DNA from 3 places in the Variovorax restrictus genome. Region 3 is predicted to be linked to each of the others. Evidence: predicted binding sites of a transcription regulator. Region 3 holds the regulator's gene; each other region holds the start of a gene.

Region 1 (6,044 bases), 2.4 Mb from region 3:
GTACGCATCGCCCCGCGCCTCGGTTTGCAGGACAGCGCCTGCATCCTCGGCCTCAGGTGGCGCGGCAGATCTTCAGCATGTTGGTGCCGCCCGGCGCGCCCATCGGCTCGCCGCAGGTGATGGCGTAGACATCGCCGCTCTGCACGATGCCGCGCTTTTTCAGGTGCGACTCGGCCTGCTCGAGGGCCGTGTCGCGGTCGGTGTGCGAATCCATCAACAGCGGGCGCACGTTGCGGTAGAGCGCCATCTTGCGCTGCGTCGACAGGCGCGAGGTGAGCGCGTAGACCGGGATGTGCGCCGAGTGCCGGCTCATCCACAGCGGCGTCGAGCCCGATTCGGTCAGCGCCACGATCGCCTTGGCGCCCAGGTGGTGAGCCGTGAAGAGCGCGCCCATCGCGATGGCCTGGTCGATGCGGGCGTAGGTGTGGCCGCTGAAGTCGGTGTCGCGGGCCGTGTCCTCGGCCTGCTCGGCGGCCTCGCAGATGCGGCTCATCTCCTGCACGGTCTCCAGCGGGTAGCGGCCGGAGGCGGTCTCGGCGCTCAACATCACCGCGTCGGTGCCGTCGAGCACGGCGTTGGCCACGTCGCTCACCTCGGCGCGCGTGGGCACGGGGTTGGTGATCATCGACTCCATCATCTGCGTGGCGGTGATGACCACGCGATCCATTTCGCGCGCCATGCGGATCATCTTCTTCTGCAGCGCCGGCACGGCCGCGTTGCCCACTTCCACCGCCAGGTCGCCGCGCGCGACCATGATGCCGTCGCTGGCACGCAGGATCGCTTCCAGGTTCGGGATCGCTTCGACCCGCTCGATCTTGGCGATCATCCCGGGCCGATGGCCGAACTCGGCCGCCGCCACGTTGCACAGCTGGCGCGCCATCTCCATGTCGGTCGCGTTCTTCGGAAAGCTCACCGCCACGTAGTCGGCCTGGAAGCTCATGGCGGTCTTGATGTCCTCCATGTCCTTGGCCGTCAGCGCCGGTGCCGTGAGGCCGCCGCCCTGCTTGTTGATGCCCTTGTTGTTCGACAACTCGCCGCCGAGCTTGACCGTGGTCATGACCAGGTCGCCCTTGACCGCGTCGACGACCAGCACGATCAGCCCGTCGTTCAGCAGCAGCTTGTCGCCCGCCTTGACGTCGCGCGGGAGGTCCTTGTAGTCGAGGCCGACGCCGTCGACGTCGCCGAGTTCGGTGCGCGAGGCATCGAGCACGAACTTGGCGCCCGGCTCGAGCCAGATCTTGCCCTGCGCGAACTTGCCCACGCGGATCTTCGGGCCCTGCAGGTCGGCCATGATGGCGACCTCGCGGCCGGCGCGGCGCGCGGCTTCGCGCACCAAGGTCGCGCGATCGATGTGGTCCTGCGCGGTGCCGTGGCTGAAGTTCAGCCGCACCACGCTGACCTTGTGGACGATCATCTGCTCGATCAGTTCGAGCGTGTTCGACGCGGGGCCGAGCGTCGCGACGATCTTGGTGGCATGGCGGGGAAGGCGGGTCGTATCCACTGTGTCTCCTGGGGGTGTCGGGGGCCGTGTGCCGGTGCGCAGCAGCGCTTTTGGCACAATTCTCACATGCGGAGATGAAAGTGCGCGATGCGATACGGCTGCAACAGACAACCGACGCTGCTTGATCTTCGTCATATCCCCTTCCGATGAATGCGTTACGGTGCGCTCCGTGCTCCGTCGTTCTTCCTCCTCCTGATTCGTCTTATGCAGACCCCGATCGAACCCGTTCCCGTCCCGCTGGCGCCCGATGCGCCGCTGCCGCATCGCAAGATCATCCGCTCCTGGCTGATCCCGATCTCGCAGCGCACCACCGTGCGCGCCTTCGTCCTGCTGGCCATCGACTACCTGCTGTTCGGCGCGCTCATCACGGGCACGGTGCTGCTGGAATCTGTGTGGCTCAAGCTGCTGGCCGCGCTACTGGCGGGCTTCGTCATCGGCCGGCTCTTCATCATCGGCCACGACGGCTGCCACCAGAGCCTCACACCGCACCGCCGCCTGAACAAGTGGCTGGGTCGCATCGCCTTCCTGCCCTCGCTCACCGCCTACAGCCTCTGGGACATGGGGCACAACGTGGTGCACCACGGCTTCACCAACCTCAAGGGCGTCGACTTCGTCTGGGCGCCGCTGACGCAGGCCGAGTACCGCGCGCTGTCGCCGGTGCGCCGCGCCCTGGAGCGCATCTACCGCAGCGGCTGGGGCCCGGGCCTGTACTACATGGTCGAGATCTGGTGGAAGAAGATGATGTTCCCGTCCCGGGCCACGATGGGCAACAGCTACCGCCCGATCTTCGCCAAGGACTGCGCCCTGGTGAGCGGCTTCGCCCTGCTGTGGATGGCCGCGCTCACGGCTGGCGCCCTGGCCACCGGCCAGTCGGTGCTGCTGGCGCTGCTGCTCGGTTTCGTGGTGCCGATGGCCTTCTGGTTCAACATGATGGGCTTCGTGATCTACGGCCACCACACACACGTCAAGGTGCAGTGGCACGACGAGAAGGCCGCCTGGCAGCGCGCACAGCCCTTCGTGTCGACCACCGTGCACCTGACCTTCCCGATGCAAATCGGCGCGCTCATCCACCACATCATGGAGCACACGGCGCACCACGTGGACATGAGCATCCCGCTCTACAAACTGAAGGAAGCCCAGAAGATGCTCGAGCACCTGCTGCCCGAACGCATCATCGTGCAGCGCTTCTCCTGGAAGTGGTATTTCTCCACTGCGCGCGCCTGCAAGCTCTATGACTTCTCGCGCCAGTGTTGGACCGACTTCCAGGGCCGCGCGACCAGCTCGATGCGCGCCGTGCCGGCCTGAGTCCGACGCGCTCGATCCTTCGGGCGCGCGCTGCGGCGCTTGCCCTAGTATCGGGCGATGAATTTCAGTGCTTCGAGGCCATGCTCCCCCTCACGATTCTGGCTGGCGTACGCACGCTGGGTCCTGAGCGGCCTGCTGCTTGCGGGCTACTGGGTGTCGGGCTGGCTCCGCCCGGACGCCGGCTGGGAAAACCACTGGATCGAGAATGTGCAGGTGGCGGTGCTGGTGGGCGGGCTGCTGTTCGCCGCCATCGCGTTCCGCCGCGCGCCGCCTGGCAGCGAGCTGCGCTGCTTGGCCTTGTTCACGCTGCCGATCTGGGCGCTGTGCGCAGCGCGTGAGCTCAGCTGGGGCGCCACCTTCCTGACCGCCGGCACGATGGGACACGACGGCCCGTCGTTCACCTCACGAGATCTCTGGTACCGCCCCGGCATCGCGCCCCTGGTGGTGGTGGCGCTGGCCTTCTCGGTGTACGTCTTCCTGCGCTACCGGCTGGACCGTCCCCTGTTCGACCTCGTGCGGCGGCGCCAGTTTCCCTGGTTCGAACTGGCCCTGTGCGTGGCGGCGGCCGTGCTCGCGGCTGCGGTGGAAGGCCACGTCGGCGGCCTCGCGCTGCCAGGCGTCGGCGCCGCCAAGGAAACGATGGAAGAGTGGTGGGAAACGCTGGTCTACCTGGGCCTGGCGACGGCGCAGATGCGGATCTTCACCACGCTGTCGGACGGTCAGGCGGCATCGACGGCCGTCGGCCGGCGTTAGCCCGCGGCGCGCTTGCTCAGGATCTCGAAGGCCGGCAGCGTCTTGCCCTCGAGGATCTCGAGGAAGGCGCCGCCACCGGTCGAGATGTAGCCCACGTCCTGCTCGATGCCGTACTTGGCGATGGCCGCCAGCGTGTCGCCGCCGCCGGCGATGGAGAAGGCCTTGCTCTCGGCGATGGCGCGGGCGATGGCTTCGGTGCCGTGCGAGAAGGCCTCGAACTCGAACACGCCGACCGGGCCGTTCCACACGATGGTGCCGGCCTCGCGCAGCTGCGCGGCCAGCATCTCGGCAGTTTTGGGGCCGATGTCGAGGATCAGGTCGTCTGCGTCGACGGCATCGGCTGCCTTGACGGTCGCCACGGCATCCGCCGCGAAGGTCTTGGCCGTGACCACGTCGACCGGGATCGGCACTGCCGCGCCGCGCGCGCGCATGGCGTCGATCACCGCCTTGGCCTGGTCGAGCAGATCGGGCTCGGCCAGCGACTTGCCGATCGACAGGCCCGAGGCCAGCATGAAGGTGTTGGCGATGCCGCCGCCCACGATGAGCTGGTCGACCTTCTCGGCCAGCGCCTTGAGGATGGTCAGCTTGGTGCTGACCTTGGAGCCGGCGACGATCGCCACCAGCGGCCGGGCGGGGTGCGCCAACGCCTTCGTGATGGCGTCGATCTCGGCGGCCAGCAGCGGGCCGGCCGAGGCGATCTTCGCGAACTGGGCGATGCCGTAGGTGGTGGCTTCGGCGCGGTGCGCGGTGCCGAAGGCGTCGTTCACATAGATGTCGCACAGCACGGCCATCTTCTTGGCGAGCGTCTCGTCGTTCTTCTTCTCGCCCTTGTTGACACGGCAGTTCTCGAGCAGCACGACCTGGCCGGGCGCCACGTCGACGCCGTCGACCCAGTTCGCCACCAGCGGCACCGGGCGGCCGAGCAACTCGGACAGGCGCTCGGCCACCGGTGCCAGCGAATCCTCCGGCTTGAAGGCGCCCTCGGTCGGGCGGCCGAGGTGGGACGTGACCATCACCGCCGCGCCAGCGTCGAGCGCGGCCTGGATGCAGGGCACCGAGGCGCGCACGCGGGTGTCTTCGGTGATGCGGCCCGCGTCGTCCTGCGGCACGTTGAGGTCGGCACGGATGAAAACGCGCTGGCCGGCAACCTTGCCTTGCGCACAGAGATCGGTGAAGCGGATGACGTTCATGGGAGGTGGGATGAAGATGAAAGGAAGAAGAAAGCTTTAACTATTGTAGTTTTTGCGCTTCCCGCCGCTACCAGCCGAGACCCAGGTGCAACGGCAGGTACACCGCCATGCCCACGAGCATCGTGCCCAGGACGCCGCGCCGCCAGAAATAGTAGGCCGCGCCCGCCAGGGCGCCGAAGATGCGCGCGTCCTGCCAGGTGGGCACGAGGTGGCCCTGCGTCATGACGATCTCCGGCACGATGACCGCGGCCAGCGCCGCGATCGGCGCGTAGTGCAGCGCGCGGTGCGCCCATTCGGGCAGGCCCCAGGGCCGGTCGAGGATGAAGAAGAAGCAGCGCGCCAGCACGGTCACGGCGGCCAGGCCGACGATGACAGCCAGGCTCCACAGGTCGGTCGTCCCGGTCATTCGTCCGCCTCCGCCGGGTCGCGCACGAACTGCTTCTCCAGCCAGAAGCACAGCAGCACGGCCACGCCGATGCCGGTCACGATGTTGAGCTTGAGCGGCAGCGCATAGGCCGCCACCGCCGTCGCACCGGCGATCAGCGCCGACAGGACGCGCAGGCGCGTGGTCGCCATCGAACACAGGATGCCCACCAGGCTCAGCACGCCGGCAAAGCCCAGGCCCCAGGCCTGCGGGATCAGGTTGGCCAGCGCGATGCCGACGGTGCTCATGCCCATCCACGAGCACCAGGTGATGAAGTAGCCGCCGGTCAGGTAGGCCTCCTGCGCCCGCTGCTCGTCGCGCGTGGTCGGTGGCGACGGGTAGCGCGTGGTGAAGGTCGCGTAGCTCAGGTCCGCCGTCAGGTAGCCGTGCACCATGCGGCGCCAGCGCGGCATGTGCATGAGGTAGGGCCGCAGATGCAGGCTGAACACCACGAAGCGCAGGTTGACGCAGAAGCCCGTGGCCAAAATGACCCAGGCCGGCGCGCCGGCCACCAGCAGCGGGATGGCCGCCAGCTGCGAACTGCCGGCATAGACCAGAAAGGTCATGGCCAGCGCCTCGATCACGCTCATGCCCGACTTGACCATGGCCACGCCGGTCATCAGGCCCCAGGCGCCGATGCCCAGTGCCATCGGTGCCATCTGGGTGACGCCTTCGCGGAAGGTCGGCCGGCGGCGGATGTCCGCGCTCAGGAACATCAGCCGAACACCTGGCCGGCCTTCACATCGAAGCCGTGCAGGAAGTCGGCCACGGGCAGGCGCTTGCCGCCGGGGCGTTGCAGTTCGGTGAAGCTGACGATGGAACCGTGTGCGGCGACCTCGATGCCGGCCGGCGACACGGCCAGCACGGTGCC
Region 2 (6,044 bases), on a different contig from region 3:
AGCTTGGCCGCGACATCGATCTCGGTGGCCTCGATGCGGCCGTTGCCACTGACGAAGCCCTCGCCAGGTCCGTTGTGCCGGGTCTTCTGCCAGACATACCCGCCGCCGGCGGCCAGGGCCAGCACGATGGCGGCGGCGATCAGTTTTTGTTTGCGAGCGGGGTTCGGATTCATGGACGTGTTCGGGGGGATCAAGGGGCAGCGGCGGTGTCGACATGCTGGGCGCCGCCGCCCAGCGCCGCATACAGGGCGATGCGGGCCGACAGCAGCGCGCGGCGCGTCGTCACCTGCGACTGTTCGGCCGCGAGCAGGTCGCGCTGTGCGTCCAGCACCTCGAGAAACGCGGCCGCGCCATGGTCATAGCGCAGCGTGGCAAGGCGCGCGCGCTCGGCCTGGGCCGCCAGGCCTTCCGCGCCGATGCGCACCTGCTCGGCCAGCCACTGGCGCGCCGACAGCGCATCGGCCACGTCGCGGAACGCGGCCTGCACGGTCTTCTCGTAGTCGGCCACGGCCAGGTCGCGCCGCACTTCAGTCAGGTCCAGAGCGCTCCTGCGGGCGCCGCCGTCGAAGATCGGCAGCGAGATGCTCGGCGCGAAGGTCCAGGCCCGACTGGCACCCTCGAACAGCGCGTCGAGCTGGGCGTTGGCCACGCCGGCGTTGGCGGTCAGCGCGATGCGTGGGAAAAAGGCGGCGCGCGCGGCGCCGATGTTGGCGTTGGCGGCGCGCAGCCGGTGTTCGGCCGCCAGGATGTCGGGCCGGTCGGCCAGCAATGCAGACGGCAGGCCGGCGTCCAGCGGCTGGAGCACGGCGCTGTCGTCCAGCGGTGTGGCCGCCGGTGCCAGGTCGACCGGGCCGCCGACCAGCTGCGCCAGCGCATGGGCCTCCACGGCGCGCTGCTGTTCCAGCTGGGCACCCAGCGCGCGGGCCTGGGTCGACAGGGTCTGCACCTGGGCCAGGTCGAGTCGCGAGGTGGACCCGACCTCGACGCGGCGCGTGAAGATGCGCAACGACTCCGCGCGCGAGGCGATGCTGCGGCGGGCCAGCACCAGGCGCTCGTCCAGTTCGCGCAGCCTGAGGTAGCCGTCGGCCACCTGCGCCACCAGCGACAGCGTGAGCGCGCGCCGCGCCGCATCGCTGGCGAGGTAGCTTTGCAGGGCCGCGTCCTGCAGGCTCTGCACGCGGCCCCAAAAATCGATCTCCCACGCATTCACGCCCAGCGCCACCTGGTACTGGCTGCCGACCATGGCCCGGCCCGCGGTGCTGAGCGACGCGGGCACGCGGGCGCGGCGGGCGTCGCCACCGACACCCACGACGGGAAAGCGCTCGGCGTGCTGGATGCCGTAGGCCGCGCGCGCCTCCTGCACGCGCAGCGCGGCCAGGCGCAGGTCGCGGTTGTTCTGCAGCGCCTGCGCGATCAATTGCTGCAGCCGCAGGTCGGCGAAGTGCTCGCGCCAGTCCAGCGCGGCGGCGTGCTGACCGGGCGTGGCCGCGGGGTCGGTCAGGGCGTCGGCGGGGTACGCCGCGGGCACGGGCAGCGCCGGTACCTCGACATCGGGTGCCATGGAGGCGCAGCCGGCGAGCAGCAGGACGGTGGCGAGAACGGCGGGTTTCAGCATGCGGCCGGGTTCACAGGATGTGAGCGCCGCCGTCCACATACAGCGTGCCCCCGGTCATCGCGCTCGAAGCGTCGCTGGCCAGGAAGGCGCACAGTGCGCCGACCTCTGCGATACCCACCAGCCGCCGCAGCGGCGCACGACGAACGGCCTCTTGGAGCAGCGCATCGAAGTTCGGGATGCCCGACGCCGCGCGCGTGGCCAGCGGGCCGGGCGAAACGACGTTGACGCGGATGCCCCTGGGGCCGAGCTCGGCCGCCATGTAGCGCGTGCTGGCCTCCAGCGCGGCCTTCACCGGGCCCATCAGACCGTAGTCGGGGATCACCTCTTCGGCGCCCACGTAGCTCATGGTCATCAGGCTGCCGCCGTCTTTCATCAGCGGCTCGGCCAGCCGGGCCATGCGCGCAAAGGAATGGCAGGAGATGTCCATCGCCCGACCGAAGCCTTCGCGCGAACTGTCGGTCACGCGGCCATGCAGGTCACTCTTGGGGGCGAAGGCGATGGAGTGCAGCACGAAGTCGAGCCGCCCCCACTGCTGTTCGATGGCGGCGAACACGGCCTCCATCTGGCCGGGCTGCTCCACGTCCAGCGGCAGCGCGATGGGCGCCTGCAGTTGCTGCGCCAGCGGCTCCACATGCGGGCGCGCCTTGTCGTTGAACCAGGTCACGGCCAGCTCGGCACCAGCATCGCGGAACGCGCGTGCGCAGCCCCACGCGATGCTCTGCGCGTTGGCGATGCCGACGACCAGCCCCTTCTTGCCCTGCAAGGTGGTGTTCATCTCATTTCTCCAGAACGTAGCTGCCCGGCGCATCGGCGATGGGCGCGTAGCCCGTGGCGCCCATGCGCGGCGGCTTCACGCGCCGGCCCGACCGCCCCGCGAGCCACTGCTGCCAAGCCGGCCACCAGGAGCCTTCGGCGTCCGGTGCGGCGGCGAGCCACGCGTCCGGCGCGACATAGCTGCCGCCGGCCTCGCGCCGAAGCATCCGGTAATGGCGGTGCGGATGGCCCGGCGGACTGACGATGCCGGCGTTGTGCCCGCCGCTGGTCAGCACAAAGGTGATGTCCGTCGCCGTGAGGTAGTGCAGCTTGTGCACCGACCGCCAGGGCGCGACGTGGTCGGTCTCGGTGCCGACCATGAACAGCGGCAACGTGATGTCGCCGAGCGCCACCGGCCGGCCGCCGACCGGGTAGCGCCCTTCGCTCAGGTCGTCGTTCAGGAACAGGCGGCGCAGGTACTGCGAATGCATCGTCGCGGGCATGCGCGTCGCGTCGGCGTTCCAGGCCATCAGGTCGTTCATAGGGGCGCGGTCGCCCAGCATGTACTCGTTGACCAGGCGCGACCACAGCAGGTCGTAGGAGCGCAGCATCTGGAAGGCGCCGGCCATCTGGGCCGCCGTGAGGTAGCCGGTCTCGGCCATCTGCGCCTCGAGCAGGCTGACCTGGCTCTCGTCGATGAAGAGCCCCAGCTCGCCAGGCTCGCTGAAGTCTGTCTGCGCCGCCAGCAGCGTGGCCGACGCCAGGCGCTCGTCGCCGTCGCGCGCCATCGCGGCCGCCGCGATGGCCAGCAGCGTGCCGCCCAGGCAGTAGCCCACGGCATGCACGCGCTGCCGCGGCACGATGGCATTGACCGCATCGAGCGCGGCCTGGAAGCCGGACTGCAGGTAGTCGTCCATGCCCAGGTCGCGTTCCTCCACGCCCGGGTTCTTCCACGAGATGCAGAAGACCGTGTGCCCCTGCGCCACCAGGTAGCGGATCAGCGAATTCGACGGCGAGAGGTCGAGCACGTAGTACTTCATGATCCACGCCGGCACGATGAGCACCGGCTCGGCATGCACGGTGGCCGTCGTCGGCGTGTACTGGATCAGCTCCATCACCCGGTTCTTCAGCACGACCTTCCCCGGCGTGGCCGCCACGTCGCGCCCGACGACGAAGGCCTCGGTCCCGGCGGGCGCAGTACCGGCGGCGAGCCGCGACAGATCCTCGGCCAGGTTCTGCATGCCGCGCACCAGGTTCACGCCGCCCTGTGCCATCGTGCGGCGCAGCACCGTCGGGTTGGTGAGGAAGCGGTTGCCCGGCGAGAGCATGTCGAGCCACTGGCGGGCACAGAAGGCCACCACGTTCTCGTGGTGCTTCTCGACACCAGCGATGCCGTGCGTGGCGGCGTCCCACCATTGCTGCGTCAGGAGAAAGGACTGATGCCAGAGATTGAAGGGCCACTGGCGCCATTCGGGCTCGGCGAACCGGCGGTCGCGGGCCGGGGGCTCGACCAGCGCGCGCGCCTCGCCCGGGCCCGCCAGCAGGCATTCGTGCAGATAGCGGGCGAGCTGCTGCGCGTGTTCGCCGGCCAGTTGCGCCAGCGCCAGTTGCCGCCCCGGCGACACCGCGAGGTGCGCGCCCCAGTCCAGCCCGGCCAGCAGGGCCGATGCCGGAGAGAGTGCGCCGGTCAGGCGTGCCAGGGCGCCGTGCGCCACCGTGTCGAGATGCGTGACAGGCGAAGGCGGAGTTGGCTCAGACATGCGCGGTCCTCAGGATTTCCGCGGTCGACGCGAAACGGAGTTGATCGAAAGCTCGGTCGCGCCGTCGGCCTCGAAAGCCAAGCACAACGACCGTCCACAGAATAGTGGGAACGCCCCGCACCCCCTTGATCCCCGTCAAGCGCGGGCCGATGCCTTAGCGCCAGCGGTGCATCGCCACAACCGCATGACCTCGCCAGGATCGCGCCTGCCGATGGCGATCAGTCGCCGCGTCCCTCGGTGAGTTGACGCACGACCGCTTCACGACCGAAGCGCTGCGCGGCACTTTCCGTGGGTCCGCGCCAGTCGGGAAGGTGCAGCAGCAGGTAGGCCGCCAGCCCTTCGAGCTGGGGCTCGTAGCTCTTGCGCAGCCGGCTCATCGCCTGCACGGCCAGCTCGTCGTCGCGCCAGGCCGGCAGCAGGCGGCGAATGTCGGGTGCGAGCGCCCTCAACGCGTCGGCGTCCATCCCCCGATGGCCGACCTTTGCGGCCGGCCTCACGCGCAACGCATCGATCGCCTCGTCGAGGATGCGCCGCAATGCGGAGAACGTGGCGGTGGCCTGGTTGCGTCGCTGGTCGTCGCTCCCGGCGATGAGCAGCGTGCACACGTCCAGCACCACGGCCAGCGACCCCAGCCACGACTGGCCCTCGTGTTGCGATCGGTAGAAGGCGAGCATCGGGTACACGGCCTGGCTCTCGATCAGGTCGCTGGCCCAGACCTCCCAATCTCTCAACCAGCGCTCCAGCGCTTCCGGACTGCCGTGCGCATGCCAGGCCAGCAGTGCAGCGGCCGTCGGCGGCGAGCCGGCCCGGGCCGCGAATTCGATGAGCTGAAGATCGCGGCGGGTGAAGTGCTGGTAGAGCACGGGAAGGTAGCCGATGGTCAGCGCGATGAACCCGAAGCCCGTGCCCGCCTCGACGATCACCAGCAGACGTGCCACCCCATGGTGCGGCACGCTGTCGCCATAGCCGAGCGTGAAGAAGGCGTCGCCGCTGACGATGATCTGGGTTGCGAGCGACGCCGCGCCGCCGCCAGGCAGGAAGGCCTGCAGCGCCCACTGCACCAGACCGAAGCCGACGATCAGGCTCGCGCCCCACACGGCGAAGAGCATCACCATCGACAGCGGCCCGTAGACCCCGATGAAGTCCTCACGCTGGCGTCCGTCTGGCCAGAGGCGGGCGCACCGAGCCCAGACCGCCCAGGTGCACTTGAAGAAGTAGTGGTTCAACCGAATGCGGCGGCGAACCGGGCGCGGCAGCAAGACCACCTCGAACGCGTCGATCAGTGTCGCAAACACCATCACGGCGCCGAGCAGCAGGGCGAACAAATGCATCGGACACCACGCGGAAAAGAAAAACACATCATGCCTCGCGCCAGGCGGGGTGCAAGGCCAGCCGCCGGCCGCTCTCAGCCGTCGAAGCAGCGCCTCAACCGCGCCGGGGCCCAGGTGCTGCGGGCCGTATCATCCCGCCCGATGTCTTCTGCCGCTTTCACCTCCCTGCCCTCCGCGGGCAGCCTCACCGATGTCGCCGGCATCGAAGTCGGCCACTTCAGCGACCCCCGCCGCCCCACCGGCTGCACCGTGATCCTCACGCGCGAGGGCGCTGTCGGCGGGGTCGACGTGCGCGGCGCCGCACCGGGCACGCGCGAAACCGACCTGCTCGCGCCCGGCAACCTGGTGCAGCAGGTGCACGGCATCATGCTGGCCGGCGGCAGCGCCTGGGGCCTGGCGGCCACCGAGGGCGCGATGCGCTGGCTGGAAGAACGCGGCATCGGCATGGACGTACGCTTCGGCACGCTGCCGATCGTGCCGGCCGCGGTGCTGTTCGACCTGCCGATGGGCGACGCGCGCATCCGCCCCGACGCCGCGGCCGGCTACGCGGCCTGCGAGGCCGCATCGACGCAGACGCCGGCCGAA
Region 3 (6,044 bases):
GTGCGGCCGGCACGGTCGGCGTCGCCGGCGTCAGCGCCGCCACCCCGCCACCGGCCGGCGGCCGCACGATGCGGATCACGCCAGCGCACGCCGCGCCGCACATGGCGACGCAGTGCGGGCCACCGGCCAGGCCCATCAGCAGTGCGGTTCCGAGCAAGGCGGTCTGCATCGATTGCCTCAAGTCTCCATCACGCGGCCGTATAGCCCGCGAAGGGTGAAACCGATGCAGCCCAATATCAGGGATACCGCGGAACCGGCTTCGCCGGGCCGCTGGTATCGCCCCCTTGAGGGGGAGGCGCCGCAGGCGCTTCGGGGGTGATTCATATGATTCTCGAGAACCGCGTGCGGTTGCGGTCGGCCTGCAGGTAGCGGTCGAACACCATCGCGATGGCGCGCACAAAGAACCAGCCGGTCGGCGTCACGTCGACCGCGTGCTCGCCCAAGGTCACCAGGCCCTGCGCGGCCAGCGGTTCGAGCGCTTCCAGCTCGGCGGCGAAATGCCGACGGAAATCGACCAGGTGGGCCAATGCGATCGACTCGAAGTTCACCTGGCCCTGGCACATCAGCGCCATGATCACCGCGCGCCGCAGCACGTCGTCGCGCGACAGCGCCAGACCGCGCACGACCGGCAGACGGCCCTGGTCGAGCAGGTCGTAGTACTCCTCCAGCATCTTCGCGTTCTGGCTGTAGGTGGCGCCAACGCGGCCGATGGCCGACACGCCCAGCGCCACCAGGTCACAGTCGGGCTGCGTGCTGTAGCCCTGGAAGTTGCGGTGCAGCCGGCCCTGCCGCTTGGCGATCGCGAGCGCGTCGGTCGGCAGCGCGAAATGGTCCATGCCGATGTAGACGTAGCCCGCCGCGGTGAGCGCGGCGATCGAGCGCGACAGCATGTCGACCTTGGTCGCCGCGTCGGGCAACTCGGCCGCTTCGATGCGGCGCTGCGGCTTGAAGCGCTCCGGCAGATGGGCATAGGCATAGAGCGCGATGCGGTCGGGCAGCAGTTCGCAGATCTGCGCCAGGGTGCGGTCGAAGGACGCAGCCGTCTGCTTGGGCAGGCCATAGATCAGGTCGACGTTGACCGACGCGAAGCCGATGCGCCGCGCCGCGGCCATCAGGTCGAACACCTGCGCCGCAGGCTGGATGCGGTGCACCGCCTTCTGCACGGCGGGGTCGAAGTCCTGCACGCCGAAGCTCAGGCGGTTGAAGCCCATCGCCGCCAGCGTCTCGAGCCGGCTCGCGTCGATGGTGCGCGGATCGATCTCGATTGAATACTCGCCGTCGGGCGCCAGCACGAAGGCGCTGCGCAGGATGTCCATCAGCCGCGCGAGGCTGGCGTCGTCGAGGAAGGTTGGCGTGCCGCCGCCCAGATGCAGCTGGCTCACCAGCGCGCCGCGCCCGAGCTGCGCCACCTGCAGGTCGACCTCGCGCGCCAGGTAGCGCAGGTACTCGTCGGCGCGCTCGTGGTGCTTGGTGACGATCTTGTTGCAGGCGCAGAAGTAGCACAGCGAGTCGCAGAACGGCACGTGCACATAGAGCGACAGCGGCAGCGCACGGGCGCTGGTGCCCGTGCGGCGCTGGCGCAGCGCCTGCGCGTAGTCGTCGCAGCCGAAAGCCTCGACGAAGCGGTCCGCCGTCGGGTACGAGGTGTAGCGCGGGCCGGCGACGTCGAAGCGCTTCAGGGTCGCCGGCGTCATCACGGGTGCAGCAGAGGCGGCAACCCGCTGCAGACGGGTCGGTGCGGCGGATTCGGTCAGGAGGGTGGATGGCATGGTGGTTGGAGCGCTCAGGGCTCGTCGACTGTGCCGCCAACCGGGCCCGTCTTCATTGACGCCCGTCAAGCCTGCGCACCCACCGCTCGCGAACAATGCCCTCAAACCACCGAAGCGTCGGCAGCGCACTCCCCGCCTGCCCCGCCCGCACCCATGACCCCCGAAACCATCAAAGTCGCCTGTTCCAACTGCAACCTGCGCGAGTTGTGCATGCCGATCGGCCTGCAGCCCGCCGACCTGAAGCGCATCGACGAGATCGTTGCCACGCGCCGCAAGGTGAAGCGGCGCGAAACGCTGTTCCACAACGGCGAGCGCTTCACCTCGCTCTACGCCATCCGCACCGGCGTCTTCAAGACCCGCGTGACATCGGAAGACGGCCGCGACCAGGTCACCGGCTTCCAGATGGCCGGGGAGATCATCGGCCTGGACGGCATCGTGAACGACCACCACACCTGCGACGCGGTCGCGCTCGAAGACGCCGAGGTCTGCGTCATGCCCTTCGACCGCATCGAGGAGCTGTCGCGCGAGGTGACGGCTCTGCAGCGGCATGTGCACCAGATCATGAGCCGCGAGATCGTGCGTGAGCACGGCGTGATGCTGCTGCTGGGCAGCATGCGCGCCGAAGAGCGCCTGGCCGCATTCCTGCTGAACCTGGTGCAGCGCCTGCATGCGCGCGGCTTCTCGCAGTCGGAGCTGGTGCTGCGCATGACCCGCGAAGAGATCGGCAGCTACCTCGGGCTCAAGCTCGAGACGGTGAGCCGGACGCTGTCGAAGTTCGTCGAAGACGGCATCGTCGCAGTGCAGCAGCGCCACGTGCGCATCGTCGACGCCGACAAACTGCGCCGGCTGGTCAACGCTCCGGCGTGTTGACCTCGCGCCGCGACATCGCGAGCAGCGCGGTCAGCGCGCTCGAGCCCATCGCCAAGATCCAGAAGACGAAGAAGCTCGCGGTGTAGAGCCCCTGGCGCGACAGCGGCAGCGGCTCGCCGCGCCAGTGCACGTCGCTCGGGTCGACCATGGCGAACACCAGCATCTCGACGACGCTGGCCAGAAGGAACGACGGCCAGAGAATCCAGGCCAGACGGCGAATGCGGCGTTTCATCGCGTTCGGCTCACCGCTTGGGGAGCGGTACGTCTTCGCTCGGCGTGGCCGCATGGTTGCGGCCGGTCTGCGCGGGCATCAGCTTCTTGTCGGCCAGCGTCTTGTTGATCTCGAGGCCCTGGCGGTAGTAGTCGGCCGCGATGACCGGGTCCGGTGTGCGGATGGCCAGCCACAGCGTGGCGAAGCCGGCCACCACGACGATGGCCGGGCCGGCGATCACCATCCACACGTACGGGAACTTCCACCACGGCTCGGCCGCGTCGTCCGTGCCGTCGGGCGTCTTCGATGCAAGGGCATTCATGGGTTGTCTCCTGGGGGTTCAGCGCGGAACGAGAAAGATGGCTTTCTCCGACACATGGGCGCCGCCGTCGGCGGCCCGCACGTCGAAGTAGACCGGGTGCGAGCCCACGGGCGCGGCACCGTAGGGCAGCTGCAGTCGCACGGCGACCCAGCGTGACTCCGCGGGCTGCACCTCGACCGTGTCGCCGGCCACCACCGAGAGACCATCGAGGCCGCTGGTGGTGATCTGGTAGCGCTGCGGTCGCTCGGTCGCGTTCATGACCTGCAGGCGATAGACGTTCTCCAGCATGCCGCCCTCGACGATGCGGGCGAGCGAGGCGCGGTCGCGCACCACGTCGACCTTCAGTGGCGTGCGCGTCACCAGGCTCGCGAGCAGGCCGATGCACAGTGCGGCGAGCACGCTGCCGTAGATGAGCACGCGCGGACGGAACACCCGCGCGAGCACCTGGCGTGCCGACCAGCCCGCGGCCAGGCCGTTCTGCGTGGCATAGCGGATCAGCCCGGGCGGGTAGTCCATCTTGTCCATCACCGTGTTGCACGCGTCCACGCACAGGCCGCAGCCGATGCATTCGTACTGCAGCCCATCGCGGATGTCGATGCCGGTCGGGCACACCTGCACGCACAGCGTGCAGTCGATGCAGTCGCCCAGACCGTTGCGCTCATGCTGCTTGCCGCGCGCGCCGCGCGGGTCGCCACGCGCCGCGTCGTAGCTGACGATGAGCGTGTCGCGGTCGAACATCGCGCCCTGGAAACGCGCGTACGGGCACATGTACTTGCAGACCTGCTCGCGCATGAAGCCCGCGTTGCCGTAGGTCGCGAAGCCGTAGAAGAAGGCCCAGAAGACCTCCCACGAGCCCATCTGCGTCTGCAGGAAGGCCATGCCCAGCTCACGGATGGGCGTGAAATAGCCGACGAAGGTGAAGCCGGTCCACATCGCGATGCCCAGCCACACGATGTGCTTGAAGGTCTTCTTGACGCCCCGTTCCATCGTCAGCGAGCCCTTGTCGAGCCGCATGCGCGCGCTGCGGGCGCCTTCGATCTTCTCCTCGACCCACATGAAGATCTCGGTGTAGACCGTCTGCGGGCAGGCGTAGCCGCACCACAGGCGGCCCGCCATCGCGGTGAAGAGAAAGAGCGAGAGGGCCGAGACGACGAGCAGCCCGGTGAGGTAGATCAGGTCCTGCGGGTAGAGCACCAGCCCGAAGATGTAGAAGCGCCGCGCCGCCAGGTCGAAGAGCACCATCTGGCGCTCGCCCCAGTCGATCCACGGCAGGCCGTAGAACACGATCTGCGTGATGAACACCATGGCCCAGCGCCAGCGCGCGAACACGCCCTGGATGCTGCGCGCGTAGATCTTCTTGTGCGACGCGTAGAGGCCGACGGTCTCGCCCTCGGCCGGGACGATGGGGATCACGTGGCGCGGCGGTGGCGCAGGGTCGGGTCGTGGGGAGGCGGACATGGAGGCGGGCGACGGGCGGTCGTGCTCAGCGCGACGCCGCAGACGGGTTGTTCGACAGGCCCCAGACATACGACGCCAGCACCTGGATCTGCGCATCGGTCAGACGGCCCTGCTGCGCCGGCATCTGGTTGGTCTTGCCGGTGTTGATGATCGAGACGATGGCGTCCTGCCCGTAGCCGTGCAGCCAGATGCGGTCCGACAGATTGGGTGCACCCAGGGCCGGGTTGCCGCCGCCGGTCATGCCGTGGCAGGCCGCGCAGGCGGTGAACTTGGCTTTGCCGAGGCCGGCGCGCACCGAGTCGTGCGGGCTGCCCGACAGGCTCAGCACGTAGTTGGCGACGTTCTTCACGTCGTCCGGCGTGCCGACGGCCGCGGCCATCGGCGGCATGACACCGATGCGCCCGAGCGTGATGGACTCCTGGATCTTCGCCGGGTCACCGCCGTGCAGCCAGTCGCCATCGGTCAGGTTCGGAAAGCCCTTGCTGCCGCGCGCGTCGGAGCCGTGGCACTGCGCGCAGTTGTTCAGAAACAGGCGTTCGCCGATCGCCATGGCCTGCGGCTCGCGCGCCATCTGCTCGGCCGGCATCGCGGTGAACTTAGCGTACACCGGCGCCAGTTCGGCGTTGGCCTTGGCAATCTCCTTCTCGTACTCGCCCGCGGTGCTCCATCCGAGCTGGCCCTGCATGCTGCCCAGCCCCGGGTAGGCGACGAGGTAGCCGAGCCCGAAGACGATGGTCAGCACGAACAGGCCCACCCACCAGCGCGGCAGGGGGTTGTTCATTTCGCGCAGGTCTTCGTCCCAGACGTGGCCGGTGGTGTTGTCGCCGCCGGCCGGGGTGCGCGTGCGGTTGGTGATCCACAGCAGGAGTGCGCAGGCGGCGATGCTGGCCAGCGAAATGAAGGTGACGTAGTGCGACCAGAAGCCGCTGATGAAATCGCTCATGATGTTCGCTTCAGTCCTGTTCGAAGGGCAGCTGCGCGGCTTCGTCGAAGCCCCGGCGGTTGCGGCCGGCACAGGCCCAGACGATGATGCCGACGAAGGTGACGAAGGAGGCCAGCGTGGCCGCGATGCGCAGCGTGGTGATGTCGATGTCCATGGTTCGCTCCTTCGCTTACTTGAGCGCGAGGCCCAGCGATTGCAGATACGCCACCAGGGCGTCCATCTCGGTTTTGCCGGTCACGGCTTCCTTGGCGCCGGCGATCTGCTCGTCGGTGTAGGGCACGCCCACGCGGCGAAGCGCCGTCATGTGGGTGCCGATGCTGGCGGCGTCGGCCGGCGCCTTGTCGAGCCAGTTGTAGGCCGGCATGTTCGACTCGGGCACCAGGTCGCGCGGGTTGTTCAGGTGGATGCGGTGCCACTCGTCGCTGTACTTGCCGCCCACGCGGTGCAGGTCGGGGCCGGTGCGCTTGCTGC

What was found. The regulator FNR, encoded in region 3, switches genes on or off when oxygen is low (the NO sensors DNR and NnrR bind a similar motif). The targets are predictions, from matches to a motif close to TTGATNNNNATCAA.
Region 1: ACSFA0_RS02940 (fatty acid desaturase) is a predicted target of FNR. The motif match lies at 1,623-1,636, and genes of this name have one in related genera.
Region 2: ACSFA0_RS18230 (PHA/PHB synthase family protein) is a predicted target of FNR. The motif match lies at 4,254-4,267, and genes of this name have one in related genera.

What each region holds. Positions count from the first base shown of each region.
Region 1 covers NZ_JBPJZH010000001.1:624,940-630,983, reverse strand. The annotation lists gene pyk (pyruvate kinase) at 53-1,501, opposite strand; gene ACSFA0_RS02940 (fatty acid desaturase) at 1,706-2,806, shown strand; gene ACSFA0_RS02935 (hypothetical protein) at 2,864-3,559, shown strand; gene ACSFA0_RS02930 (phosphoglycerate kinase) at 3,556-4,749, opposite strand; gene ACSFA0_RS02925 (AzlD domain-containing protein) at 4,817-5,155, opposite strand; gene ACSFA0_RS02920 (AzlC family ABC transporter permease) at 5,152-5,889, opposite strand; gene fmt (methionyl-tRNA formyltransferase) at 5,889-6,044, opposite strand, start outside.
Region 2 covers NZ_JBPJZH010000002.1:761,290-767,333, reverse strand. The annotation lists gene ACSFA0_RS18245 (HlyD family secretion protein) at 1-173, opposite strand, end outside; gene ACSFA0_RS18240 (efflux transporter outer membrane subunit) at 191-1,615, opposite strand; gene fabI (enoyl-ACP reductase FabI) at 1,626-2,390, opposite strand; gene ACSFA0_RS18230 (PHA/PHB synthase family protein) at 2,392-4,128, opposite strand; gene ACSFA0_RS18225 (ion channel) at 4,347-5,459, opposite strand; gene ACSFA0_RS18220 (P1 family peptidase) at 5,601-6,044, shown strand, end outside.
Region 3 covers NZ_JBPJZH010000001.1:2,980,122-2,986,165, forward strand. The annotation lists gene ACSFA0_RS14075 (sulfite exporter TauE/SafE family protein) at 1-169, opposite strand, end outside; gene hemN (oxygen-independent coproporphyrinogen III oxidase) at 321-1,694, opposite strand; gene fnr (fumarate/nitrate reduction transcriptional regulator Fnr) at 1,923-2,639, shown strand; gene ACSFA0_RS14090 (hypothetical protein) at 2,620-2,871, opposite strand; gene ACSFA0_RS14095 (FixH family protein) at 2,882-3,172, opposite strand; gene ccoG (cytochrome c oxidase accessory protein CcoG) at 3,191-4,630, opposite strand; gene ccoP (cytochrome-c oxidase, cbb3-type subunit III) at 4,656-5,573, opposite strand; gene ACSFA0_RS14110 (cbb3-type cytochrome oxidase subunit 3) at 5,584-5,721, opposite strand; gene ccoO (cytochrome-c oxidase, cbb3-type subunit II) at 5,743-6,044, opposite strand, start outside.